Regions from separate parts of the Streptomyces sp. NPDC001544 genome, predicted to be linked through region 1. Evidence: predicted binding sites of a transcription regulator. Region 1 holds the regulator's gene; each other region holds the start of a gene.
What was found. Region 1 encodes HrcA, which represses chaperone genes, less so after heat shock. Its sites were predicted from a motif close to TTNGCACTCNGNNNNNCNGAGTGCNAA; they were not measured.
Positions count from the first base shown of each region.

Region 2: the regulator HrcA is predicted to act here: its motif matches at 1,176-1,202, upstream of groL (chaperonin GroEL).
Region 3: the regulator HrcA is predicted to act here: its motif matches at 1,391-1,417, upstream of groES (co-chaperone GroES).

Region 1 covers NZ_JBIAVN010000001.1:370,939-373,203, forward strand. The annotation lists gene ACFY0F_RS01620 (MBL fold metallo-hydrolase) at 1-363, opposite strand, end outside; gene hrcA (heat-inducible transcriptional repressor HrcA) at 534-1,550, shown strand; gene dnaJ (molecular chaperone DnaJ) at 1,551-2,265, shown strand, end outside.
Region 2 covers NZ_JBIAVN010000023.1:92,276-94,540, forward strand. The annotation lists gene groL (chaperonin GroEL) at 1-1,012, opposite strand, end outside; gene ACFY0F_RS36020 (cold-shock protein) at 1,332-1,538, opposite strand; gene ACFY0F_RS36025 (ubiquitin-like small modifier protein 1) at 1,981-2,256, opposite strand; gene thrC (threonine synthase) at 2,253-2,265, opposite strand, start outside.
Region 3 covers NZ_JBIAVN010000003.1:130,524-132,788, reverse strand. The annotation lists gene groL (chaperonin GroEL) at 1-801, opposite strand, end outside; gene groES (co-chaperone GroES) at 936-1,244, opposite strand; gene ACFY0F_RS10530 (polysaccharide deacetylase family protein) at 1,504-2,265, opposite strand, start outside.

The sequences.
Region 1 (2,265 bases):
TTCCGCCTCCGCCGCCGCGAGGCCGTTCCGTACCGCGTCCAGGCGCAGCTCCTCCCGTTCGTACGCGAACACCGCGTCCGACCCCACCGCCGCGAACGTCTCCGCGCCCGCGAAGGCCGCCGCGCCGAACACGTGGTCGAAGTGGGGGTGGGTGAGCGCGAGATGAGTCACACGGCGGCCGGCCAGTTCCTGCGCCTGCGCGCGCAGCCGTGCGCCCTCGGCGAGACTCGACCCGGAGTCCACCACGAGCGCCGTACCCTCGCCGAGGACCAGCCCCACCGTGCAGTCCCAGCCGGGCAGCCGGCACCGCCCGACCCCGGCGGCCACCCGCTCCCAACCCAGCTCTTCCCAAGTCACCGTCATACCGCGACGCTAACGGGGACGGCCGTACCCGGGCACGGCGGCGCGGACCGGCCTTGCCCGGGGTGTACCCCACGGCCGTACACTGGGCCGGGGTGCTGGCACTCGCGAGCGCAGAGTGCCAGACAAAGGGCCCGAAGGCCGCAGGGGACGATTTTCTGGAGGTGTGCGCGGTGCTGAGTGAACGCAGGCTTCAGGTGCTGCGTGCGATCGTCCAGGACTACGTCGGCACCGAGGAGCCCGTCGGCTCCAAGGCCCTCACCGAGCGGCACAACCTCGGGGTCTCCCCGGCCACCGTCCGCAACGACATGTCGGCCCTGGAGGACGAGGGGTACATCGCGCAGCCGCACACCAGCGCGGGGCGCATCCCCACCGACAAGGGCTACCGGCTCTTCGTCGACAAGCTCGCGGGCGTCAAGCCGATGACCGCCCCCGAGCGGCGGGCGATCCAGAACTTCCTCGACGGTGCCGTCGACCTCGACGACGTCGTGGCCCGTACGGTGCGGCTGCTCGCGCAGCTCACCCGGCAGGTCGCGGTCGTGCAGTACCCCTCGCTGACCCGCTCGACCGTGCGGCACGTGGAGCTGCTCTCGCTCGCCCCGGCGCGCCTGATGCTCGTGCTCATCACGGACACCGGCCGGGTCGAGCAGCGGATGGTGGACTGCCCGGCGCCCTTCGGGGAGACCTCGCTGGCGGACCTGCGCGCACGGCTCAACAGCCGGGTCGCGGGCCGCCGGTTCACGGATGTGCCGCGGCTGGTCGAAGACCTCCCCGAGGGATTCGACACGGAAGACCGAGGTACGGTCTCGACAGTGCTCTCCACTCTGCTGGAGACGCTGGTCGAGGAGAACGAGGAGCGGCTGATGATCGGCGGTACCGCCAATCTCACCCGCTTCGGACATGACTTTCCCCTCACCATCCGGCCGGTGCTCGAGGCGCTGGAGGAGCAGGTGGTGCTGCTCAAGCTCCTGGGCGAGGCGAAGGATTCGGGCGTGACCGTGCGCATCGGCCACGAGAACGCCCATGAGGGACTCAACTCCACGTCCGTGGTGTCGGTCGGTTACGGTTCGGGCGGCGAGGCAGTCGCCAAGCTCGGCGTGGTCGGACCGACCCGCATGGACTATCCGGGAACGATGGGAGCGGTACGAGCGGTGGCACGGTACGTCGGACAGATCCTGGCGGAGTCGTAGGTGGCCACGGACTACTACGCCGTTCTCGGCGTGCGCCGCGACGCGTCGCAGGAAGAGATCAAGAAGGCCTTCCGGCGGCTCGCGCGCGAGCTGCACCCGGACGTCAACCCGGATCCGAAGACCCAGGAGCGGTTCAAGGAGATCAACGCCGCCTACGAGGTGCTGTCGGACCCGCAGAAGAAGCAGGTCTACGACCTCGGCGGCGACCCGCTCTCGCAGGCCGGCGGCGCCGGCGCGGGCGGCTTCGGGGCCGGTGGCTTCGGCAACTTCTCCGACATCATGGACGCGTTCTTCGGCACGGCGTCCCAGCGCGGCCCGCGCTCGCGCACCCGGCGCGGCCAGGACGCGATGATCCGGATCGAGGTCGAGCTGGACGAGGCGGCCTTCGGCACGACCAAGGACATCCAGGTCGACACGGCGGTCGTCTGCAACACCTGCAACGGTGAGGGCGCCGCGCCCGGCACGACCGCCCAGACCTGTGACATGTGCCGCGGCCGCGGTGAGGTCTCCCAGGTCACCCGGTCCTTCCTGGGCCAGGTCATGACCTCGCGGCCCTGCCCGCAGTGCCAGGGCTTCGGCACCGTCGTGCCGACCCCGTGCCCCGAGTGCGCCGGCGACGGCCGGGTCCGCTCGCGCCGCACCCTGACGGTGAAGATCCCGGCCGGTGTCGACAACGGCACCCGTATCCAGCTCGCGGGCGAGGGCGAGGTCGGCC
Region 2 (2,265 bases), on a different contig from region 1:
CGGAGGAGCCGGCACCGTCGACGATGGTGGTCTCGTCCTTGGTGATGACCACCTTGCGGGCCTTGCCCAGCAGGTCGAGGGTGGCGTTCTCCAGCTTGAGGCCGACCTCCTCGGAGATGACCTCGCCGCCCGTGAGGATGGCGATGTCGCCGAGCATGGCCTTGCGGCGGTCGCCGAAGCCCGGGGCCTTGACGGCGACGGACTTGAAGGTGCCGCGGATCTTGTTGACGACCAGGGTCGACAGGGCCTCGCCCTCGACGTCCTCGGCGATGATCAGCAGCGGCTTGCCCGACTGCATGACCTTCTCCAGCAGCGGGAGCAGGTCCTTGACCGCGGAGATCTTGGAGTTGGCGATCAGGATGTACGGGTCGTCGAGGACGGCCTCCATACGCTCCATGTCGGTGGCGAAGTACGCCGAGATGTAGCCCTTGTCGAAGCGCATACCCTCGGTGAGCTCCAGCTCCAGACCGAAGGTCTGGGACTCCTCGACGGTGATGACGCCTTCCTTGCCGACCTTGTCCATGGCCTCGGCGATGAGCTCGCCGATCTGGGTGTCGGCGGCGGAGATGGAGGCCGTGGAGGCGATCTGCTCCTTGGTCTCGACGTCCTTCGCCTGCTCCAGCAGGGCGGCGGAGACGGCCTCGACGGCCTTCTCGATACCGCGCTTCAGGGCCATCGGGTTGGCACCGGCGGCCACGTTGCGCAGACCCTCGCGGACCAGCGCCTGGGCCAGGACGGTCGCCGTGGTCGTACCGTCACCGGCGACGTCGTCCGTCTTCTTGGCGACTTCCTTGACCAGCTCGGCGCCGATCTTCTCGTACGGGTCCTCGAGCTCGATCTCCTTGGCGATGGAGACACCGTCGTTGGTGATCGTGGGCGCGCCCCACTTCTTCTCGAGGACGACGTTGCGGCCCTTGGGGCCGAGCGTCACCTTCACGGCGTCCGCGAGCTGGTTCATGCCGCGCTCGAGGCCGCGCCGCGCCTCCTCGTCGAACGCGATGATCTTGGCCATGTGAAGTGGTCCCTCCAGGACTGGGGGTGATTCCTTCGGACCGCGCCCGCGCCCGCGACGGACGGCTCGCGGGCCGCGTGGTTCCTTGCCCCACTTGGCCTGCGGGCCTCACCGACCCGGTCCTTCGTTGTCACTCTCACCTTCAGAGTGCTAACGCCAATGATTAGCACTCGCCCATGCCGAGTGCAAGCGGCTCGAGCGGATAGGCAGGTGAACAGCGGGCTCCGCGGGTGTCCGGGCAGGCCGAAGGGCCCGCACCCCGGGGGGTGCGGGCCCTTCGAAGATGTACAGAAGAACGTCGTGCGGGTCGGCGCGTGCTTCAGCTGGTCGCGAGCCGAACCATGTCCGCCTGCGGCCCCTTCTGGCCCTGCGAGATCTCGAAATCGACCCGCTGACCCTCTTCCAGGGTGCGGTAACCGTCCATCTGGATCGCGCTGTAGTGGACGAAAACATCCGCACCACCGTCGACCGCGATGAAGCCGTACCCCTTCTCCGCGTTGAACCACTTGACGGTGCCCTGAGCCATGCCTAACTCCCCTATTACTGGCCCTTGCACAGATCCACACTTCGCGGATCCGGGTCAGACCTCACCCCCCATGGATTGGGGGCGTGCGCCGGAACGCGTCGACCGCGGCTGAATGTATCTGTCCAACTGCCGTCTGCAACAGGTCAATCGGACGAGAAATCTGGACGACGCCGGTCGGGAATCTGCCAAAAATTCGGCTGAATCCGGGGCAAGTCGGGCCCCACAAAGGGCACATAAGGCGCAAAACGTTCGCACACTTTGGCTACTTCTTGTCGGATGTGCGGCACGATTCCAGGGCCCCCGGCCCGCGTTCCGGGAGCGCGTTCCCCAACTCTACCGCGCTCAACCACACAGAATTGCCCCCTCCGTTTCTCTCACGGCGGGGGCAATTCGATGAACTCTCGGTAACCACTGTTACCGACGGTAATGATCAGTCATTCGGTCAGCCGCCGGCGACGGCCGGAATGATGGAGACGCCCGCGCCGTCCGGAGTCGTGGTCTCCAGCCCCTGCTCGAAGCGCACGTCGTCGTCGTTGACGTACACGTTGACGAACCGGCGCAGCTTGCCCTGGTCGTCCAGGACGCGGGCGGCGATCCCGGTGTGGTTCTTCTCCAGGTCGGCGATGACCTCGCCGAGGGTCGCGCCCTCGGCCTGGACCTCTGCCTGGCCGCCCGTGTAGGTGCGCAGGATGGTGGGGATGCGGACGGTCACGCTCATGCCAGGCCA
Region 3 (2,265 bases), on a different contig from region 1:
GATCTTGTTGACGACCAGGGTCGACAGGGCCTCGCCGTCGACGTCCTCGGCGATGATCAGCAGGGGCTTCGAGGCGCCGGCCTGGATGACCTTCTCCAGGAGCGGGAGCATGTCCGCGATGGCGGAGATCTTGCCCTGGTGGATCAGGATGTACGGGTCGTCGAGGACGGCCTCCATGCGCTCCTGGTCCGTCACGAAGTACGGCGACAGGTAGCCCTTGTCGAAGGCCATGCCCTCGGTGAAGTCCAGCTCCAGACCGAAGGTGTTGGACTCCTCGACGGTGATGACACCGTCCTTGCCGACCTTGTCCATCGCCTCGGCGATGAGCTCGCCGACCTGCTGGTCCTGGGCGGACAGCGCGGCGACGGCGGCGATGTCGGACTTCTCGTCGATCGGCCGGGCGGAGGCGAGCAGGTCGTCCGAGACGGCCTTGACCGCGGCGTCGATGCCCTTCTTCAGGGCGGCCGGGGAGGCGCCGGCGGCGACGTTCTTCAGGCCCTCGCGCACGAGCGCCTGGGCCAGCACGGTGGCGGTGGTCGTACCGTCACCCGCGATGTCGTTGGTCTTGGTCGCCACCTCCTTCACCAGCTGGGCGCCGAGGTTCTCGTACGGGTCCTCGATCTCGACCTCACGGGCGATGGTGACACCGTCGTTGGTGATGGTCGGGGCGCCGAACTTCTTGTCGATGACGACGTTGCGGCCCTTGGGGCCGATCGTCACCTTGACCGTGTCGGCGAGCTTGTTGACGCCGCGCTCGAGGGCGCGACGGGCGTCCTCGTCGAACTTCAGGATCTTCGCCATGGGAGCGTAGCCCTCTCGGGAAATCTAGGGTGCTGAAAAATACGGTCGGTGAAACGAACTGCGCCCCCGGCGCCCGGCTTGTTAACGGTCGCGGGGGCCGGGGGCGCAGCTCGAAGCGGAAAAGCTCGAGGCGATTACTTCTCGACGATCGCGAGCACGTCGCGGGCCGAGAGAACGAGGTACTCCTCGTTGTTGTACTTCACCTCGGTGCCGCCGTACTTGCTGTAGAGCACGACGTCGCCGACCTTGACGTCGAGTTCGACGCGCTTGCCGTCCTCGATGCGGCCCGGGCCCACGGCCAGGACGACGCCCTCCTGGGGCTTCTCCTTGGCGGTGTCCGGGATGACCAGGCCAGAGGCCGTGGTCTGCTCGGCGTCCAGCGGCTGGACCACAATGCGGTCCTCGAGCGGCTTGATGGCAACCTTGGAGCTGGCGGTCGTCACGATCCGACCTCCCCCTTCGGAGATCTCACGGGGTTAACTGTCTGAGGTGGCGACCAGGTCGATCCGTCGTCGCGGGTGCCGGACCTGCCCGTCGCTGTGTTGGCACTCTCCTGCGTCGAGTGCCAGAGCCGAGACTATGACTGCGATTAGCACTCGGTCAAGCGGAGTGCCAATTGCCGTGCGTCGCGTCAGCGCGGACGCCCTCGTCGGCGGCGGCCCGCACCAGGCGCCGGCCGCCTCACCGGCCCGTACCGCCGCCTCACAGGTAGTCCTCCAGACGGGCCACCGCGTACCCCTCGGCCGTGACCTTGTTCAGGAACCGGCGCATGTCGTCGACCATCGTGCCGTTCCAGTCGTCCCGGCCCCGGAAGTGGGTCAGGACGATGTCGCCGGGGTGCAGGCTCTGGTCGTCCTCCCGGTACTCCCAGTGGTCGACGTAGACCTCCTCGTCCCAGATGGGCGCGTACTTGATGCCGCAGGACTTGGCGGCGAGAAGGGTGTCGCGGTTGTAGTTGCCGTAGGGCGGGCGGAAGACGGTCGGACTCCGGCCGAACTGCTTGCGCATGATCCGCTGCATGCCGCAGATCTCGTCCCGCTGCTCGTCGTAGGACAGGCCGGGCAGGTAGGGGTGGGTGAGGGTGTGGTTGTTGAGGGTGATGCCGTCCGCCTGCATCTTGCGGAAGTAGCCGTAGTCGTCCTCGACCAGGTAGTTGCTGAGGAACGCGGTGTAGGGGACCTTCAGGTCGCTCATCATGCGCAGGAACGCCGGGTCCTTCTCGGCGCCGTCGTCGATGGTGAGGAAGACGACCTTCTGCTTGGTGGGGATCGTGGTGAAGACGGGCGGCAGGTCCAGTTCCTCCTGGCCGTCGACCTCGAATCCGTCGCGGGCGGTGATCCTCGGCTTGTGGGCGGGGGGTGCCGGGGGCGTGAGCGGGGCCGCTTCCAGACCCCAGCGGCTGGCGGCGGCGACCAGGGCGGCGTGGGAGGTGCGCAGCCGGGAGGCGTAGGAGTCGAGGGCTTC